DNA from 2 places in the Shinella sp. genome. Region 1 is predicted to be linked to the other one. Evidence: riboswitches for the same ligand, from Rfam matches in the RefSeq annotation. Region 1 holds a riboswitch; the other holds the start of a gene.
The links. Region 1 has a riboswitch for FMN ahead of ribB (3,4-dihydroxy-2-butanone-4-phosphate synthase). Riboswitches for the same ligand answer to the same signal wherever they lie in the genome.

Region 1 (9,646 bases):
CGTTGCCAACCTCTCGGACAAGGTGATCATCGGCGGTTATGACGGCGACGTCTCGGCGCTGGAATACCTTGCCAAGTGCAAGGGCCCGTTCATCGCAACCGCAACGCAGAGCACGCAGAAGATGGGCGTTCTCGCCGTCGAATCCGCGCTTGCCGTTGCCGCCGGCCAGAAGGTGGAAGAGCGCCAGACGCCGAATGCGGTGCTGACGACCTGCGACAACGCGCCGGAATTCGTGAAGAACCATCCCTGATCCGGACCCGAAAGGCAGCAGCGCCATGACGACCCGCTCTCCCATCCTGTCGCTCCGTGGAATCCATAAGTCCTACGGTCCGATCAAGGTTCTCCACGGTGTCGATCTCGACATCTACCCGGGAGAGGTCGTGGCGCTGCTCGGTGAAAACGGTGCCGGAAAATCGACCCTGTCGAACATCATTTCCGGCACCGTGCAACCCTCTGCCGGCGCCATGACCTGGCTCGGCAAGACCTACGCCCCCGTCAGTCCCCGCGCCGCGATGGACGAGGGAGTGGGCATGATCCATCAGGAATTGAAACTGCTCCCCAAGCTTTCGATTGCAGAAAATGTCTTCGTCGGCCGCTACCCGATGCGCTCCGGCCGCATCGACCGCAAGGTGATGGAAGATCGGGCAAGGAGCGGCCTCAAGCGGCTCGGCCTCGACATCTCGCCGGATCGTCTTGTCGAAGGCTTGTCGACCGGCAAGCAACAGCTTATCGAAATCGCCAAGGCACTGACGCTGAATGCGCGTCTGCTCATCCTCGACGAGCCAACTGCGGCGCTTGGCGGCGAGGAAACCCAGCTCCTCTTCCAGCAGATCGAACGGCTCAAATCGGAAGGTGTGGGCATCATCTACATTTCGCACCGGCTGGAGGAAATCCGCCAGATCGCCGACCGCATCGTCGTTATGCGCGACGGCGCCAAGGTGCAGCAGTTCGACACCGGCGACGTGCCGATCCGCACCATCGTCGAGGCCATGGTCGGGCGCTCCCTCGAACGCATGTTCCCGACACTTCCCGACCCGACGGAGGAGGTGGCACTGGAAGTGCGCAACCTCTCTTCGCCATCCAGAGCGTTCCGCGATATCAATTTTTCCGTCCGCAAGGGCGAAGTCTTCGGTATTGCCGGACTCATGGGCGCCGGCCGCACGGAGCTGGTTCGCGCCATCACGGGCGCCGACCCCATTTCCGGCGGCGAAGTGTTCCTGCATGGCAAGGCCGTGACGCCCCGTTCCCCTGTTGACGCCATCCGCCACGGCATCGTTCTCGTGCCGGAGGATCGCAAGCTTCAGGGCGTGGTGCTCGAGCATTCGATTGCGGAAAACATCGGTTACGCCAATCTCGATGAGATTTCCCGCAACGGCTGGATTTCGTCACGCCGCATCCGTGAGTTCGCCGAGGGCTATATAAAGCGTTTCGGGGTCAAGGGTCGTGGTGGGCAGAATGCGGGCGAGCTTTCGGGCGGTAATCAGCAGAAGGTGGTGCTTGCCAAATGGCTTGCGCGCAAGCCCGAGGTCGTGGTGCTGGATGAGCCGACGCGTGGCATCGACGTCGGCGCCCGCTCGTCGATCTACGATCTCATCATGGATCTCGCCCGCGCGGGTGTCGCGGTCATCGTGGTGAGCTCGGACCTCGAAGAGGTACTCGGCGTCTCCAGCCGCATCATGGTCATGGCGCAGGGCAAGCAGGCTGGCATCCTGAACCGCGAGGACGCAAACGACGTCTCGGTCATGGAACTGGCAACGATCTGAACAGGGAATAATGCAAGATGTCTGAAATCACGCTCAACGCGCCGAAATTGTTCGACCTTTCCGGAAACGTCGCTTTCGTGACGGGCGCCGGCAGCGGCATCGGCCAGCGTATCGCCATGGGGCTGGCGCAGTGCGGTGCGGATGTTGCGCTGCTTGATCGCCGCACCGACGATGGCCTCGCGACCACCGCCGAGTTCATCGCACGGGCCGGTCGCCGCAGCATCCAGATCGCAGCCGACGTGACCAGCGGTGCAGCACTCGATGACGCGGTCGCGCGTACCGAAGCGGAACTTGGTGCCCTGACGCTTGCCGTCAACGCCGCCGGCATCGCCAACGCCAACCCGGCGGAGGAGATGGCGGAAGATCAGTTCCAGACAATGATGGACATCAACCTCAAGGGTGTTTTCCTCTCCTGCCAGGCGGAAGCGCGGGCCATGCTGAAGGGCGGCCGCGGCGCGATCGTCAATATCGCCTCCATGTCCGGGGTCATCGTCAACCGCGGCCTCAGCCAGTGCCACTACAACGCCTCCAAGGCCGGCGTGATCCACATGACCAAGTCGATGGCGATGGAATGGGTGGGGCGCGGCATCCGCGTGAACACGATCAGCCCCGGCTATACGGCAACGCCGATGAACACCCGGCCGGAAATGGTGCACCAGACGAAACTGTTCGAGGAACAGACCCCGATGCAGCGCATGGCTGATGTCGACGAGATGGTCGGCCCTGCGGTTTTCCTGCTGTCAGGTGCGGCAAGCTACGTGACCGGCGTCGACCTTCTCGTTGATGGCGGTTTCTGTTGCTGGTGATATTGCCGGGTCGGCGGTGCCGACCTCTTGCATTCGTCCGGTGGAATTCCTTATTTACACGTGTTCTCAGGGCGGGGTGAAAATCCCCACCGGCGGTATTCGGAGCGATCCGGGAGCCCGCGAGCGCTTCCATGCAAGTGGAAGGTCAGCAGACCCGGTGCGAGGCCGGGGCCGACGGTTACAGTCCGGATGGAAGAGGACATGTCTGCAAAATCGCCCTTTTCGGGGCGGTCCGCAGGCCTGTTCGCCCAAGGGATTGATAACGCCGATAGCGGCACCCCTTGAAAGGCAATGAAATGGCAATCTCGAAAATTGAAGACGCAATCGCGACGCTTTCGCGCGGCGGCATGATCGTGGTCGTGGACGATGAAGACCGTGAGAACGAGGGCGACATCATCGTCGCATCGGACGCGGTAACACCTGAAACGATCGCCTTCATGATGAAACACGCGCGCGGACTGATCTGCGTCGCGATGGACGGCGACCGTCTCGATGCGCTCGATATCCCGCTGATGGTGCCGCAGAACACCGAACTGCACAAAACGGCCTTCACCGTTTCCGTCGATTATTTGCCCGGCACCACGACCGGTATTTCGGCAGCCGATCGTGCAGCGACTGTGCAGGCGCTCATGGCCCCTGCATCCACGCCGTCGGATTTTGCCCGGCCGGGTCACATTTTCCCGTTGCGGGCGCATCCTCGCGGTGTGCGCGGGCGGCCGGGCCATACGGAAGCGGCGGTCGATCTCGCGCGCCTAGCGGGCAAAATTCCGTCGGGTGTGATCTGCGAAGTCGCCAATGATGACGGCACCATGGCGAGGCTCCCCGAGCTGGTCGCGTTCGCCGAACGTCACCAGTTGCCGCTTGTCACCATCGAAGACCTGATTGTTTACCTCGAAGCACAGCAGCCGGCTGTTTCCACGCAAGCCGCGTAGATATCGCCGGAAAGGCAGGTTTCGTTCTGGTAAACGCGTCGCGCCGAGTAGGTGCGGCGCGCTTTAGCCACTCCGATATTGTGCAATGTCAGGCATCTCTAACCCCGCACCAATCCGCGGCGAAGAGCGCGAGTGTTTTTGTGACGCGTCGCAAGGAGGCAAGGCTGATGCGCTCGTCAATGCCGTGGATGTTTTCGGCAATGGGACCATAGACCAGCGAGGGGATGTTGCCGTGCACAGAGAACACGGCGGCATCGAGATAGCAGGCCATGACGTAGGCTTTCAGATCCTCGCCTGTATGGGTGGCGGCATGGGCTATGCGCAGGCTCGCTTCGGCGGCGGTGTCTTCAGGCAGCTCGTAGCCGGCATGCATCACACCGACCCAGGTGAGCGTCACGAGTTGCCCGCCGGCGAAGACGGGGTCCTCGGCCTGCATGCGCTCCACGAAAGCCTCGAATTCGGCCGCACGGGCCTTCGGGCTCTCGCCCGGGTAGAAGCCGATCCGGCCTTCGGCGGTGCAGTCGCTGGGGATCGAGGCGATCCAGTCGCCGCCGGCGATGGTGCCGATCGTCAGCGCGACGGGATTTGCAAGACCCTTGAACCAGCGCTTGCCTTGCCGTTCGGCGATCCATTGCTGCTCCAGGGTCCTGAGATGGCCGATCAGGCGGATCATCAGGTCGATGGCGCTCTGGCCGGATTCCGGCTCGCGCGGATGGGCCGGGCGGCCCTTCGTTTCCAGCCTGAATTTCAGCACGCCGGCATTGGCGCGCACGAGCTGTTCATCGGTCGGTTCGGGGCTGACGATCGCGTCGGCGGTAAAACCAAGGGCAAACGCCGTTGCAGCACCGTTACCGGTGATTTCCTCTTCCACGACCGACTGCACCTGAACGTCACCGCGCAGCGACAGGCCGGCTGCGGCGATCGCGTCGAGCGCGAAGATAGAGGCGACGAGGCCGGCTTTCATGTCGCCAGCTCCACGGCCGTAAAGCCAGTCGCAATTGCGGACGGGTTCGAAGGGTGGGGAGGTCCAGCGCTGGCTGCTTCCAGCCGGAACGATGTCGACATGGGAATTGAAGGCGAGGGACCGGCCGCCGCCCTCAGCGGGTTTGCTGCCGACGACGTTCCAACTCGCGTCGTAATCCACCGTGGTCGGCGAAAAGGCCGGATGCCGGCCGATTTTTGACGCATCGGTGCGGAAACGGCTGGTGGTGAAACCGCGCTGTTTCAGCGCCGTCTCGATGAAATCCTGCGCCGCCGATTCCTCGTTGCGCAGGGACTTGAACCGCACCAGGGTTTCGAGAAAACGGACCTGATCGTCGAAATGCAGATCGACGGCGTCGAGGATACGGTCGTTCGCGGATGTCATGGCAATCTTAAGCTTGGAGTTCAATGGAGGGGACGGGACAGCCTAGCTGCTGCCTCGCCCATTTCAAGCTGGCTTAGCCGAGAACGGTCTTCACGGCATCGGCCGCAGCCTTCACGACGATATCCGCTTCTTCCCGCGTCAGGCACAGCGGCGGCGCGAAGCCGAGAATGTCGCCCTGCGGCATGGCCCGGCCGATGACGCCGCGTTCGAGAAGGGCGGCGGAGACCTGTGGACCGATCTTTTTCGACGGATCGAAGAAGGCACGGTCGTCTCTGTCCTCGACGAATTCGATGGCCGCCATCAGGCCATCGCCACGCACTTCGCCGACATGCTTGTGATCGCCGACGGCTTTCGCCAGTTCCGCGCGGAAGTAAGCGCCGGTGGAGCCGGCGTTTTCGACGAGGCCGAGTTCGTCGACGAGTTCGAGATTGGCAATGCCGGCAGCGGCGCAGATCGGATGCGAGGAATAGGTCCAGCCATGGCCGATGGCGCCGAGTTCATCCGAGCCCTTGACCAGAACCTCCCACATCTTTTCCGAGACGATGGTGCCGGAGAGCGGTGCATAGGCCGAGGTGAGGCCCTTGGCGATGGTGATGAGGGCCGGCTTCATGCCGTAATGGTCCGAGCCGAACATCGTGCCGAGGCGGCCAAAGCCGGTGACGACCTCGTCGGCAACGAGCAGGATGTCGTATTTGTCGAGCACGGCCTGGATCTTCTGCCAATAACCCTTCGGCGGCGGCACGATGCCACCTGTGCCAAGGATCGGCTCGCCGATGAAGGCGGCAACCGTGTCAGGCCCTTCGGCGATGATCATCTCCTCCAGCTTGTCGGCGCAATATTGCGAAAACTGTTCTTCATCCATCGAACGATCCGGACGGCGGAAGAAGTAGGGGGCTTCCGTGTGCAGGATCGGCGCACGCGGCAGGTCGAAGGCATTGTGGAAGAGGGCAAGGCCCGTCAGCGAACCGGTCATGACGCCCGAGCCGTGATAACCGCGCCAGCGCGAAATGATCTTCTTCTTCTCCGGCCGGCCGAGAATGTTGTTGTAGTACCAGATCAGCTTGATGTTGGTCTCGTTGGCATCCGAGCCGGAAAGACCGAAATAGACGCGGCTCATGCCCTCGGGTGCGCGGTCGATGATCATCTTGGACAGTGTGATCGAGGCTTCCGTGCCGTGGCCGACATAGGCGTGGTAATAGGCGAGGTTCTTTGCCTGCTCGGCGATCGCATCGGCGATCTTCTGGCGGCCATAGCCGACATTGACGCAGTAAAGGCCGGCAAAGGCATCGAGGCTCGTCTTGCCGTTGGTGTCGGTAATGTAGACGCCTTCGCCGCCTGCGATGACACGCGTCGGCGTCTCGCCGCGGGCGTGCATGCCCATATGGGTCGAAGGGTGGAAGAAGTGATCGCGGTCCCAGGCGGTCAGTTCGTTATTTCCGTCGAGCATGGTCTTTCCTTTCAGTATAGTTCGGCGCCCGGGATCAGGCAGCCGTGTCGATGCAGAGATATTTGAGTTCGGTGAAGGCCTCCATGCCGTGGCGCGACCCCTCGCGGCCAAGACCGGATTGTTTCCAGCCGCCGAAGGGAATCGGCCCGCCGGTGATCTTCACCCGGTTGATGGCCACCATGCCGTATTCCAGCGCGCGGGCAAGCCGCATCTGGCGGGCGCCGTTTTCGGTGACGACATAGGCGACGAGGCCGTATTCAGTATCGTTGGCGCGCTTGACGACCTCCGCTTCACTGTCGAAAGCGGTGACGGCGGCGACCGGGCCGAAGGTTTCTTCACGCATGATCAGCGTATCGTCGGAGACATCCGTCAACAGCGTCGGCTCATAGAACAGTGGGCCTGCTTTATGACGTTTGCCGCCAGTCAACAGCGTTGCGCCGTGCTTCAGAGCGTCGGCGACCTGTTCCTCGACCTTGGCAATCGCCCGCTCGTGCATCAACGGGCCGATCTCCACATCGGCTTCAAGCCCGCCGCCGACCTTCAGTGCCTCGATGCGAGCCTTGAAGGCCCTGGTGAACGCTGCAAGCACGGACCGCTCGACATAGATACGGTTGGCGGCGAGGCAGTCCTGGCCGGAGGTGGCGAACTTGGCGTTGATCGCAATGTCGGCGGCCTTGTCGATGTCGGCATCGGCGAAAACGATCAGCGGCGCGTGGCCGCCGAGTTCCATCACCAGCCGCTTCATGGTCGGCGCGCACTGGCCGGCGATCAGCTTGCCGATCTCTGTTGAGCCGGTGAAGCTCATCGCACGGACGCGGGCATCGGCATTCATGCGGCCGACGATGGTTGCAGCATCGCCCGTCACCACGTTGAAGACGCCGGACGGAAGGCCGGCCCTTTCGCCGAGTTCGGCCAGCGCCAGCGCCGAGAGTGGCGTCTCGCTGGAAGGATGGGCAACGACGGTGCAGCCGGCTGCAAGGGCCGCCGCAGCCTTGCGGGTGATCATTGCGCAAGGGAAATTCCACGGCGTCACGATGCCGACGACGCCGAGCGCCTCGCGACGCACGATCATCTCGGCGCCGGGCAGGTGGCTGGTCACGCTTTCGGCGTTGAGGCGTTTTCCCTCCTCGGCATACCACTCGATGAAGGAGGCGGCATAATCGATCTCGCCGCGGGATTCGGCGAGCGGTTTGCCCTGTTCGAGCGTCATAAGCAGTGCGAGGTCTTCGCGCGCTTCGAGGATCAGCCCGTGCCATTTGCGAAGGATGGTTGCGCGCTGCTGCGGCAGCAGGTCCCGCCAGACCGGAAAGGCGGTGGCGGCGGCAGAAACGGCGTCCGTCGTCTGCTCCGCATCGAGGGATGCGACCCAGGCGAGCGGTGCGCCGGAGGCAGGGTCGGTCACGCTAAAACTGCTGCCGTCGCGGCCGGCCACCCAGCGGCCGCCGACATAGGAAAGTTCGCGCAACAGGTGCGGGTCGGCGAGGCGGGCAAGCGCGTCGTGGAATGTCGTCCGGGCAAATACGGCAGTCATGGCGGCCTCCTCTGGCTGGTGCGAAGGAGTCTGCCAGAGGCCGGGCGGCAGATTGTCTATTGCCGAGGCGAGACGCAGAGACTTTGGCCAAATCTGCGACCGTCCGTAGACAATCTCTCTACGAAAGCCTCATTCGGAGTCAGGAAGCAGCGTCATTAGTGGCAGGACGGTTTCCTCCTTCACCGTCTTGGTGACGATGTAGGTGAAGTAACGATCGATGCCGAGTTCGCGGTCGAGCAGGCTGTCGACGAGTCGCTGGTAGGCGTCGATATCGGCCGCCATGATCTTCAGGATGTAATCGACGCCGCCGCCGACCGACCAGCAGGCGACGATCTCCGGCGTCGTCGACACCGCGCGTTCGAAACGGTCGAAATCTGCTTGGCGATGGTTGGCGAGCGTTACTTCCATCATGACGCTGGCGACGGGAGCGACGCGCCGCACGGCGACGCGCGCATGATAGCCCGAAATGATGCCTGCCTTCTCCAGCTTGCGCAGACGCAGCCAGCAGGGTGTGGGGGAAAGGCCTGCCTTCTCCGCCAGCGCCAGCTTGGTGATGCGCCCGTTCTCCTGGATTGCCTCCAGGATGCGCAGGTCAATGGCGTCGAGTTTCATGCGGTCGCCCTCCGGGCGGGTATCATGTCAAAGCTGAGAAAAAGACAATGGAAAGGCATTTTAGCGTTGTCAATTGAACTGAATTTGAGCACTGTTGAAATCATGACAAGTTGGCGTCCCGATATATCCCAATTGCGCCGGCCGGCCTATCTCTCCCTTGCCGAGCAGATCGCCCGCGCCATCCAGGAAGGGCTGCTGCCGAACGGTACACGCCTTCTGCCACACCGCAAGCTCGCCGACGACCTGAAACTCTCCGTGCAGACCGTCAGCCGCGCCTATGACGAGTTGATCCGCCGTGGCCTCATCTCCGGCGAGGTCGGCCGCGGCTCCTTCGTGCAGACCCGGCCGAAGGAACCGGAGCCGCCCTACCTGCCGGAGCGGCTTGGCGAACTGGTCGATCTGTCGATCCTGAAACCCGTCTGCGAGCAGCTTCATCTGGAGCGCATGCGCGAAGCCTTCGGCTGGCTTGCGGAAAACCTGCCGTCGAGTTCGGCGCTTTCCTTCCGGCCGAACATGGTGTTCCCGCGTCACCGCGCCGTAGCCGCCGAATGGCTGGCACGCTGCGGCCTCGATATTTCACCGCTCAACATCAACCTCACCAATGGCGCGACCTCGGGCATGACGGTGGCCTTGATGAGTGTGGCGCCGCCCGGCGCGACCGTCGCGACGGAAGCAATCAGCCACCACACGCTGGTGCCGCTGTCCACCTATCTGGGCCTGCATCTCGAAGGTCTGCCGATCGATCACGACGGCATGATCCCGGAGGCGCTGGACGACGCCTGCCGCAAAGGCGTGATCCGCGCAGTCTTCTTGCAGCCCTCCGTCATCAACCCCACGGCCACGCTGATGAGTGCCGAACGCCGCCAGGCGCTTGTGGATGTTGCGCGGCGCCACGACATCGCTATCATCGAAAACGATATTCTGGGGCCGCTGGTCGAGGGCCGGCCCCCGCCGCTTGCGGCCTATGCGCCGGAGCGCACGCTCTACATCACCAGTTTCACCAAGATCACCGTCCCGGGCCTGCGCATCGGCTACCTTGCTGCACCCGACCGCTATATCGCCGCCGTCGCCAATCGCCACCTCGTCTCCAACTGGATGGCGACACCGTCGATTGCCGAGATCGCCACCCGCTGGGTCAGCGACGGTACGGCGATGGAACTGGTCAACTGGCAGCGGCGGGCGCTTGGCG
Region 2 (9,646 bases), on a different contig from region 1:
GTGCCGAAGACAGCGGCGAGCGTGGCGCTGACGACGGCAATGATCAGGCTGTTTTGCAGCGCGGTGACGAGGAACGGATTGGCCAGTGCCTTGCCGTACCATTGTACGGAGAATCCGGTGAACTCGCTCGCATTGCGCCCCGCATTGAAGGAGAACAGCACGACGAGCGCGATGGGCGCGTAGAGGAAGAGGTAGACGGAGGTGATCAGTGTGCGCATCAGACGAGGTCCACCTGTCTGGTGCCGGAAATGCGCCAGGCGATGCGCATGGCGACCATCAGCACCACCACAACCACGGCGACGAGTGTCACGGCAATCGCCGAGCCGAACGGCCAGTTGCGCGATTGCAGGAAGAGATCGACCAGCGCATTGCCGATGAAGAACACCTTTCCGCCGCCCAGGAGCTGCGGAATGAGATATTCGCCGAGCAGCAGGATGGTGACGAGTGCCACGCCCGTCATGACGCCCGGCAGCGAGAGCGGCAGGGTGACGGAGAAGAAGGTCGAGACGGGTTTTGCGCCAAGATCGGCGGAGGCTTCCAGCAGCCGGAGGTCCAGTTTTTCGAGGCTGACATAGATCGGCATGATCATCAGCGGCAGGTAGCCGTAGACGATGCCGAGCAGCACGGCGCCCGGTGTGTTGAGCAGGCGGACGTCCGCGATGCCGATCATGTCGAGCAGGTTCGGAATGCCGCGCGAACCGAGGATGTACATCCAGGCATAGGTGCGCACGAGCAGGCTCGTCCAGAACGGCACGACGACCAGCGAGACGAGCAGGAGGCGATACCGCGGGGGGGCCTTGACCGCGAGGTAATAGGCCGTCGGGTAGGCGACGATGAGGCAGACGAAGGCGCCGACCGGCGCCAGCATCAGCGTGTTCCAGTAGGCAGCGGCGCGGGCCGGCAGGTTGGCATATTGCGCGAAGGTGAAGGCCGGCTGGTAGCCGCCCGCAGGTCCGCGCTCGCCGACGGAAAACACCACCATGGCGATGAAGGGCAGCACGAGGAAGACGAACAGCCAGAGGGACGCCGGCGCCAGCAGCGCCGTCGTCACCAGCCGTTTCTTCGTCGTCATCGTCAGGGGCATAACTTCGGGTCCTGTTGCGTATTCATCCGGCTAGCCTGCCGCCGGTTCCTCGTGTGCGGCAGGACACTCGGGTATGTGGTTGCCACTTTCCCCTTCTCCCCGCCGGGGAGAAGGTGGCCCGAAGGGTCGGATGAGGGGGCAAGCGTGCCGTCTTTCGCCGGCGCACCCCCCTCATCCCGCTGCGGCGACCTTCTCCCCGCGGGGGAGAAGGGGCAAGAAGCACCCTTCGAATTCCATAAGCGGTTGCCTCGCCGCTTGGGGCTCTGTCCGCGCCGACTACGCCGACTTGAACCGCGCCATCAGCTCCGCACGCGCCGGGTCGGTCAGCGTCACCGCGGCGCCGAATTCCAGCGGCGTCAGGGATGCTTCGTCCGGATAGACGATCTTGTTGCTGGTGACTTCCGCCGGTAGCAACGACATTACGCGGCTGTCGGTCGTCGGCGCGCCGTTGGCGATGTGCTCCTTCACGGCGTTCTGCGGGTCCATCAGGAAGTTGAGCAGCGCATAGCCGGCCGGCTTGTTGGCAGCGCTCTTCGGAACCGCGTAGAAGTCCGACCAGATCTCGCCGCCGTCCGTGCCCAGCACGAACTGGATTTCCGGAATGTCGCGGTTGAGCTGCGCGCCGTCATTGGTCCAGCACATGGTCATCCACGCGTCGGAGGCGCGCATGGAGGGCTGGTAGTCGCTGTTGATGGCGTAGAGGTGCGGCTTAACCTTGATCAGCAGCTCCTCAGCCTTTGCAAGTTCCTCCGCCTTCACCGAGTTGAACGAGAAGCCGAGCGAGACGAGGGCGTTGCCGATGGTGGTGAGCTGGTAGTCGTGCACCATGGCGCGGCCGTCGGCCTCGGTCATGGCGAGCTCGAAAAAGTCCTTCCAGCTCGTGACCTTCGACTTCATCTTGTTGGAATTGAAGGCGATGCCCGTCGTGCCCCAGTTCTTGGGCAGGGCGAAAACCTTGCCGTCGACCGTACCCTCGTTGGTGAAGCGGGTGTTCTGTGTCTTCGGGTCGAAATTCGGCACCTTGGCAATGTCTATCGGATCGATCAGGCCGAGGCTCACATAGGTGGAAATCGTGTAGTTGGTCGGAACGAAAAGGTCCCAGCCGGTGCCGCCGGCCTGGAGTTTTGCCAGCATCTCCTCGTTCGAGCCGAACACGTTGACCTCGACGGCCACGCCGGTTGCGGCTGTGAAGGCTTCGAAGGTCGCCGGGTCGTGGTAGTTCGGCCAGGTGGCGAGCGACATGGAGGAGCCGAGGTCCTCGGCCGCATGGGCTTCGGAGGCGAAGAGGCCCGGCTGGCGGGCAAGGACTGCGGCGGCAAGGCCGAGACCAGTGACGCCAAGAAAGTGGCGGCGCGTGACCGAGCCGCGTTTCAGGCGCATGAATTCTTCCGTCAGCTCACGGGCACTGATCGGGGCATTCTCTCTGAACCATTTCGACATCACACTGTTCCCTTGTTGTTGTGACGGGCCTGTTTCCCTCAGGCTGGAAAGATATGCGCTTTGCCGGGATCGAAGCTTATTGCGACCCGCTCGCCCGGCGCGACGAGGTCGTTTTCTGATTGGCTGTGGCGTTCGGCGGTGACCAGCAGGTCGCCGAGGCCGGCGACCGAGACGGAATATTCGGCGGCCGAGCCGAGAAAGATGCGATGGGTGACGATGCCTTCGAGTGCGGCGCCCTCGGCCTGACGGGACAGGCGGATTGCCTCCGGCCGTAGCGCGACGGTGACGGCGCCGGGGGCAAGCTCGCTGCGCGAGGAAACAAGGGCCGAACCGTTGCGAAGGCGCACGGTGCCGCCGGTTTCCAGCATGCCGTCGAGGCGGTTGGTCTTGCCGACGAAATCGGCGACGAAGAGATCGGCCGGACGGTCGTAGACTTCCTGCGGCGTGGCGAGTTGGCGGATGCTGCCGGCGCTCATCACGCAGACGAGGTCGCTCATCGACAGGGCTTCCTCCTGGTCATGGGTGACGAGCACGAAGGTGATGCCGAGGTCGCGTTGAAGGGTTTGAAGCTCGATCTGCATCGCGGAGCGCAGCTTCTTGTCGAGGGCCGCCAGCGGTTCGTCGAGCAGGAGCACGGAGGGCTTGTTGACGAGGGCGCGGGCGAGCGCTACGCGCTGCTGTTGGCCGCCGGACATTTCATGGATGCGACGCTTGGCGAAGCCGGAGAGGCGCACCATCTCCAGCGCCTCGCCGACGCGGCGCGAAATTTCCGCGGTCGGCAGTTTCGGGCGAAGCTGCTTCAGGCCATAGGCGACATTCTGCTCGACATCGAAATGCGGGAAGAGCGCGTATTGCTGGAACACCATGTTGACGGGGCGTCGATAGGCCGGCACGCCGTTGACGACGCTGCCCGCAATCAACACCTCGCCCTCGCTCGGCTGCTCGAAGCCGCCGATCATTCGAAGGCAGGTGGTCTTGCCGCAGCCGGACGGGCCGAGAAGGGCCACGAAGGCGCCCTTCGGCACGGCGAGGTTGATGTCGGAGACCGCGGTCACCGCGCCATAGCGCTTGGTCACCGAACGGAACTCGATGTCGTTCGTTGGGGCGGATATCACGTCTGTTCCCTGCGGTTGTTGGTCTCTCAGCGATCTCTGCCGCTATGGCCACCGTCAGCTCGAATGCTAGTCAGCGGCCTGCCGGTTGGTATATACCCCGAGAGAGGTATTTTATCCATAAATCGGCTGTGGGAGGAGTATACCCCTGCGATGGCGGTAGAGGGTTTCCGCGCGCGGAACTGGGGAGCAGGAACGCCATGCAGGTCGATTTCAAGGCACTTTTCCATACGCTCGCCGATTGGACGGGGGCTGCGGAGACACCTGATCGCAAGACGGGCGAAACCTTGCTGGCGATGATGCGGGCGCTCGTGCGCTTCGACGACATGGTCATCTTCGCCTATCGCGACAAGGCCCGGCCGATCGACCTGTTCAGCACCTTCGATGCGGATGACCATCATATCTTCGTGACGCTCTACCAGGCTGGCCCCTATCTGCTCGACCCGTTCTACCACACGACCCGCGCGGCCCGGGCCGGCGTTTTCCGCATGCGGGAGCTGGCGCCGGATCGCTTCTTCTCCAGCGAGTACTACCGCACCTACTACTCTCAGACCCGGCTTGCCGAAGAGCTCGGCTTCTTTGTGCCGACCGCCGATGGCGTCACGGTCGTCGTCTCGCTGATGCGGCGGGAAAAGACCGGCGTCTTCCCGGCTGCAGAATACGGGCTGCTCAACGATGTGGAACCCTTCGCTACCGCCTTCGTGCGCCGGGTCTGGGGTGATCTTGCCGGGCGCTTTGCGGATACGGGGCAGGGGCGTGGGCGACGCAGCGAGCCGGTGAGCGCGGCGGACCGCGTCTGGCGCAGGCTCAATCTCACGGACCGCGAGGCCTCGATCATCGAACTGGTTCTGCAAGGGCATTCGTCGGAATCAATCGGGCTCAAGCTCGATATCTCTACCGGTACGGTGAAGGTCCACCGCCGCAACGTCTACCGCAAACTCGGGATTTCCTCGCAGATCCAGTTGCTGTCGATCTATCTGAAGAACCTGCAACCTTAAAAGCGAAAGCCCGGCATTGCTGCCGGGCTCCCTTGAGTCTTTTCAACGGCTTGCGATCTCATCCTGTCGGATTGATTCTGGTCGTTGAGATGTTGATTCAAGCGACCGCTGCGAGCGCGACCTGCGCGCGGGCGTCGATGATCTGGCGGGCGGCGTTGGCGGCTTCCTTGCCCTTGAGGACGAAGTGCTCGCGGAAAAACGCGATGTGGGCTTCCGATTCCTGGAAATTGTGCGGGGTCAGCACGGCGGAGAGCACCGGAACGTTGGTGTCGAGGCCGACGCGCAAGATGGCATCGACTACGCTGCCGGCGACGAAATCATGGCGGTAGATGCCGCCGTCGACGACGAGCGCGACGCCGAGGATGGCGGAGTAGCGGCCGGTCTTTGCAAGAAGCTGGGCGTGCAGCGGGATTTCCAGCGCGCCCGGTACGTCGATCACGTCGACATCTTCGGCACGGCCGCCAAGCGCTGCCCATTCGGCAACGAAGGAGTTGACCGCCTGGTCGACGATGCCGGCGTGCCAGCGGGCACGGATGACGGCGATCCGGGAGGAGGGGGTGGCATTCGCATTCATGTCTAGGCCTTTCAAGGGTTGAGCCATTTTTCAATGATCCCCTTGGGCGAACACGCATGAGGCACGCTGACCCACCTTGCGGCGGGTGCCTCATGCTTGCTCTCTTCCATCCGGACTATGACCGTCGGCTCCGGCATTGCACCGGATCTGCTGACCCTTCCGTTTTGGCGGAAGGCGCTCGCGGGCTCCGGAATGCTTCCTGTCGGGAAGAATGGCCGATACCGCCGGTGGGGAGTTTCACCCCGCCCTGAGAACGATGGAAGACTAGCCGGCCATCGCGCCAAGATCAAATCCGCAGGCGACGGAAAACACGCAATTCACGACAGATTTTTCCAAGCCTTTTGCAAGGCCTGGAATGAAACCGCTGTCTCAGTCGCGGATGATCAGCAGGTCGCCTGCCGTGAATCGCAGCGTCGACGTCTCGCCGACCGCCGGCGGCACGAGGCCGGGGCTGTTGAACATGTCGAAGGAGATGATGGCATCGCCCACCTTCATGCGGGTGCGAATGACCGAACCGAGGAAGTTGGAGGAGGTGACCTCGCCGGTCAGCGCCGTGTCGCCCTTGGCGTCGGGTGCCGTCGAGCCGGCTTCCGGGCGTAGCGCCAGCGAGACCGTGTCGCCGGCTTTCAGGGCGCCGAGTGGCTCGCGCAACGTCACACCCTGGTCGCCGATCGTGATGCGGTTCGTTGCGGGATCGACGACCTTGGCCTCGATGAGGTTCAGCGTACCGACGAAGTTCGCGACGAAGCGGGTGGCCGGGCGGTTGTAGATGTCGGCCGGCTTGCCGATCTGGTCGGCCTTGCCGGCGTTCATCACGACGATGCGGTCGGAGATCGACAGCGCCTCTTCCTGGTCGTGCGTGACGAAGACCGTGGTGATGCCGAGCTGCTGCTGGATCATGCGGATTTCTTCGCGCAGCGATACGCGGATCTTGGCGTCGAGGGCCGACAGCGGTTCGTCGAGCAGCAGCACCTGCGGCTTCGGGGCGAGTGCACGGGCGAGCGCCACACGCTGCTGCTGGCCGCCGGACATCTGGTAGGGGTAGCGGTCGGCGAGATGATCGAGCTTGATGAGGCCGAGCATTTCCTTCACACGGGCGTCGATCTCGGCCTTCGGCCGGCCGGCGACCTTGAGGCCGAAGGCGACGTTTTCCGCGACGTTCATGTTGGGGAAAAGCGCATAGGCCTGGAAGACCATGCCGATGTTCCGCTGGTTCGGGCGCAGGTTTACCTGGCTCTTGCCGTCGATGGTGATGCCGCCGCCCGAGGGCGTTTCAAAGCCGGCGATCATGCGCAGCACGGTGGTCTTGCCACAGCCCGATGGCCCGAGGAACGAGACGAACTCGCCCTTTTCGATCGACATGTTGAAGTCCTTGACGACCTGCACGGGGCCAAAGGACTTCTGGAGGCTAGTGAGGGTGAGAAAGCTCATGAAAGATCCTTAGGCGGCGCTTTGCGCGCCCTTCTGGAAACGGGAAACAAGCTGGATCAAGCCGAGGCAGCCCCAGGTCAAGGCGAATGACATCACTGCGAGCGCTGCGGGTTCATAGGCACGGTTGGCGCCAAGCAGCTGCATGTAGGGTCCGAAGGCGGGACGGTTGAGCAAGGCGGCCATGGTGAACTCGCCGATGACGATGGCGAAGGTCAGGAAGGCGCCGGACAGAACCGCGATCAGCACGTTCGGGAGGATGATTTTTGCGAGAATCGTCATCCAGCCGGCACCCAGGCTCTGCGCCGCTTCGGTGAGCGTGGCAATATCGATGGAGCGCAGCCCGGTATCGACCGAGCGATACATGTAGGGCAGCGACAGCGTGGCGTAACCGAACATCAGGAGGATGTTCGTTCCGGTGATCGAGCCGGTCAGCGGCAGCCAGCTCGACGTGTTGTAGAGCCGGATATAGCCGAAGACGATGACGATGGCCGGGATGACGAGCGGCAGCAGCGTGATGAACTCGATATAGGGGCGAAGGCCCGGTAGTTTCAGGCGCACCCAGTAGGCGGTGGGCACCACCATCAGCACGCCGAAGATGATCGTCGCGAGCGCCATCAGGATGGAATAGGTGAAGGTTTCCTGGAAGCGAGGGTCGTTGAGAACCACGGCATAAGCGTCGAGCGAATAGACGCCGCGACGCATCTTCAAGGAAAAATTGGTCATGCCGAGCAGCGGCAGGATGAAATAGAGCAGCCCGAAGATGAGGGCGCCCCAGGCCCAGAACTTCTTCATTTCAGCCACCTTTCGCTGCGGGCGCGAAGCCAGATGTAGATCGTGTTGGCGATGCCGGTGACGACGATCATGCCGAAGGCCAGCGCATAACCAAGATGCGGATTGCCGAGCACGTCGCCGCGGATCTGTGCGAAGAGCAGGATCGGCACGATGTTGAGCGAGGAGCCGGTCAACGCGATCGCCGTCGCAACGGCGCCGAAGGCATTGGCGAAGAGCAGCGCCAGCGTGCCAAGGAAGGAGGGCAGCAGGATCGGGAATGCGACCATGCGCCAGTACTGGGTATTGGTCGCGCCAAGAATCTGGGCGGCTTCCCGCCACTCGCGCTTCAGGCCATCGAGAGCCGGCGTGATGATGAGGATCATCAGCGGGATCTGGAAGAACAGATAGGTGACCGTCAGGCCCCAGAAGGAGAGGATGTTGAAGCCGAGCGCGCGCAGGTCGATGCCGATCTGGGTCTTCAGGAACACCGTAAGGAGACCGACCGGGCCGAGCGTCGCGAGAAACGCGAAGGCGAGCGGCACGCCGGCGAAATTGGAGGCGACGCCCGAGAAGGTGAGCAGCGGGCCGCGGATCCATCTCGGCAGGCCGCCGAGCACCGCGGCGGCGGCGACGGAAAAGCCGATCAGGCAGCCGAGCAGCGCGGAGGCGATGCTGATCTTGATGGAGATCCAGTAGGCCGAAAGGATGGACGTGGTGAACAGGCCCCGGATGTTGTCCAGGGTGAAGCTTCCGTCGGGTGTCTGAAAGGCGCCGATGACGATGCGCATCGTCGGCATGATCAGGAATAACAGGACGAAGATCGCGAACGGCGCCGCGCCCAGCCAATGCAGCGGGAAGCGGAAGGGCGCTCGCGTTTGAGGTGTCGCGGCTGAGCTGTCTGAAGACATCAAGAGAGCCTTATGGGGTTGCCGTAACTACAGCTCTCTCTGCGCGTCGTTCCTGATGCGCAGAGAGAGCTGTAGCACTTTGAATGTGCTTGGTTCCCGCAGTCGTCGCCCCGGCTTGTTGGCCGGGGCGACGAGGGATGTCGTTTACTGGACGTTCGCGCCGACGACGGAATCCCAGGCGCCGGTGACAGCAGCCTTGTTGGCATCTACTTCCTCGAGCGTCGGGAAGTAGGCCTTTTCATAGGATGCTGCCGGCGGCAGGGCGTCGATCAGGTCCTGCGGAACCTTGCCGGCCTTGACCATGGCGTTGAAGCGAGCCGGGTGGCAATAGCCCTTCAGCCAGCCGAGCTGACCGTCGTCGGAGTAGAGGTGCTCCATCCACAGCTTGGCAGCGTTCGGGTGCGGCGCATAGGCCGAGATACCCTGAACGTAGACGCCGGCGAGAACGCCCTTCTCCGGAACGACGACTTCCGTCGGCGGGTTGCCGTTGAGCGTCTTCGCCCAGCCGAGAGCATTGTAGTCCCAGGCGACGATGATCGGGGTGGAGCCCTGTGCCAGCGTGCCGGACTTGCCGATGACCGGAACGAAGTTGCCGGCCTTGTTCAGTTCGGCGAAGTAAGCAAGACCAGCTTCGCCGGCTTCCTTGCCGGACTTGGCATCCTTGGAAAGACCAGCGGCGAGAACGCCGAGAATCGCCTGGTTGGAGGCGCGCGGGTCACCAGCGAGAGCGACCTGACCGGCATATTCCGGCTTCAGGAGGTCAGCCCAGTCCTTCGGGGTGTTGGCGACGAGGTCCTTGTTCACGAGGAACGACATCACGCCGTAATAGTCGCCGTACCAGAAGCCTTCGGCATCCTTGATGCTGTCCGGGATTTCGTCCCAGGTGGAGACCTTGTAGGGCTGCAGCAGGCCTTCGGCCTTTGCCTGCGGACCGAAGGCGAGGCCGACGTCGATCACGTCGGGCGACTGCGGGCCCTTGTTGTCCTTGTTGGCCTTGATCGCTTCGACTTCATCGGCCGAACCGGCATCGGGGTTCAGTTCGTTGACCTGGATTTCCGGGTACTTGGCCTTGAAGGAGGCGATGACGTCACCGTAACCGCACCAGTCGTGCGGCAGCGCGATCGTCGTCAGCATGCCTTCCTTCTTCGCGGCTTCGATGAGCTCGGCGCTCGGCTCGGCGAGGGCGAGCGACGGAAGCGCGATCGCCAGGGCAGTGGAGAGCGAAAGCAGACGTTTCGTTTGTGACATCACGGGTGTTCTCCTTTGGTGTGTCAGTCAACTTCGGCGAAGCTGATACTGGTGGCAGATGAAGGTTATGTGACAGTTTT

Region 2: another riboswitch for FMN. It lies ahead of ACT6VE_RS02420 (6,7-dimethyl-8-ribityllumazine synthase); the one in region 1 lies ahead of ribB (3,4-dihydroxy-2-butanone-4-phosphate synthase).

What each region holds. Positions count from the first base shown of each region.
Region 1 covers NZ_JBQVPI010000003.1:260,548-270,193, forward strand. Annotated here, with positions in the region: gene ACT6VE_RS08165 (substrate-binding domain-containing protein) at 1-250, shown strand, start outside; gene ACT6VE_RS08170 (sugar ABC transporter ATP-binding protein) at 276-1,763, shown strand; gene ACT6VE_RS08175 (SDR family oxidoreductase) at 1,781-2,569, shown strand; FMN riboswitch at 2,628-2,774, shown strand; gene ribB (3,4-dihydroxy-2-butanone-4-phosphate synthase) at 2,866-3,501, shown strand; gene ACT6VE_RS08185 (ArgE/DapE family deacylase) at 3,590-4,867, opposite strand; gene ACT6VE_RS08190 (aspartate aminotransferase family protein) at 4,941-6,314, opposite strand; gene ACT6VE_RS08195 (NAD-dependent succinate-semialdehyde dehydrogenase) at 6,349-7,845, opposite strand; gene ACT6VE_RS08200 (Lrp/AsnC family transcriptional regulator) at 7,975-8,457, opposite strand; gene ehuR (MocR-like ectoine utilization transcription factor EhuR) at 8,560-9,646, shown strand, end outside.
Region 2 covers NZ_JBQVPI010000001.1:514,131-523,776, forward strand. Annotated here, with positions in the region: gene ACT6VE_RS02395 (ABC transporter permease) at 1-218, opposite strand, end outside; gene ACT6VE_RS02400 (ABC transporter permease) at 218-1,084, opposite strand; gene ACT6VE_RS02405 (polyamine ABC transporter substrate-binding protein) at 1,361-2,524, opposite strand; gene ACT6VE_RS02410 (ABC transporter ATP-binding protein) at 2,563-3,639, opposite strand; gene ACT6VE_RS02415 (helix-turn-helix transcriptional regulator) at 3,837-4,634, shown strand; gene ACT6VE_RS02420 (6,7-dimethyl-8-ribityllumazine synthase) at 4,732-5,208, opposite strand; FMN riboswitch at 5,303-5,467, opposite strand; gene ACT6VE_RS02425 (ABC transporter ATP-binding protein) at 5,578-6,639, opposite strand; gene ACT6VE_RS02430 (ABC transporter permease) at 6,649-7,431, opposite strand; gene ACT6VE_RS02435 (ABC transporter permease) at 7,428-8,318, opposite strand; gene ACT6VE_RS02440 (ABC transporter substrate-binding protein) at 8,463-9,566, opposite strand.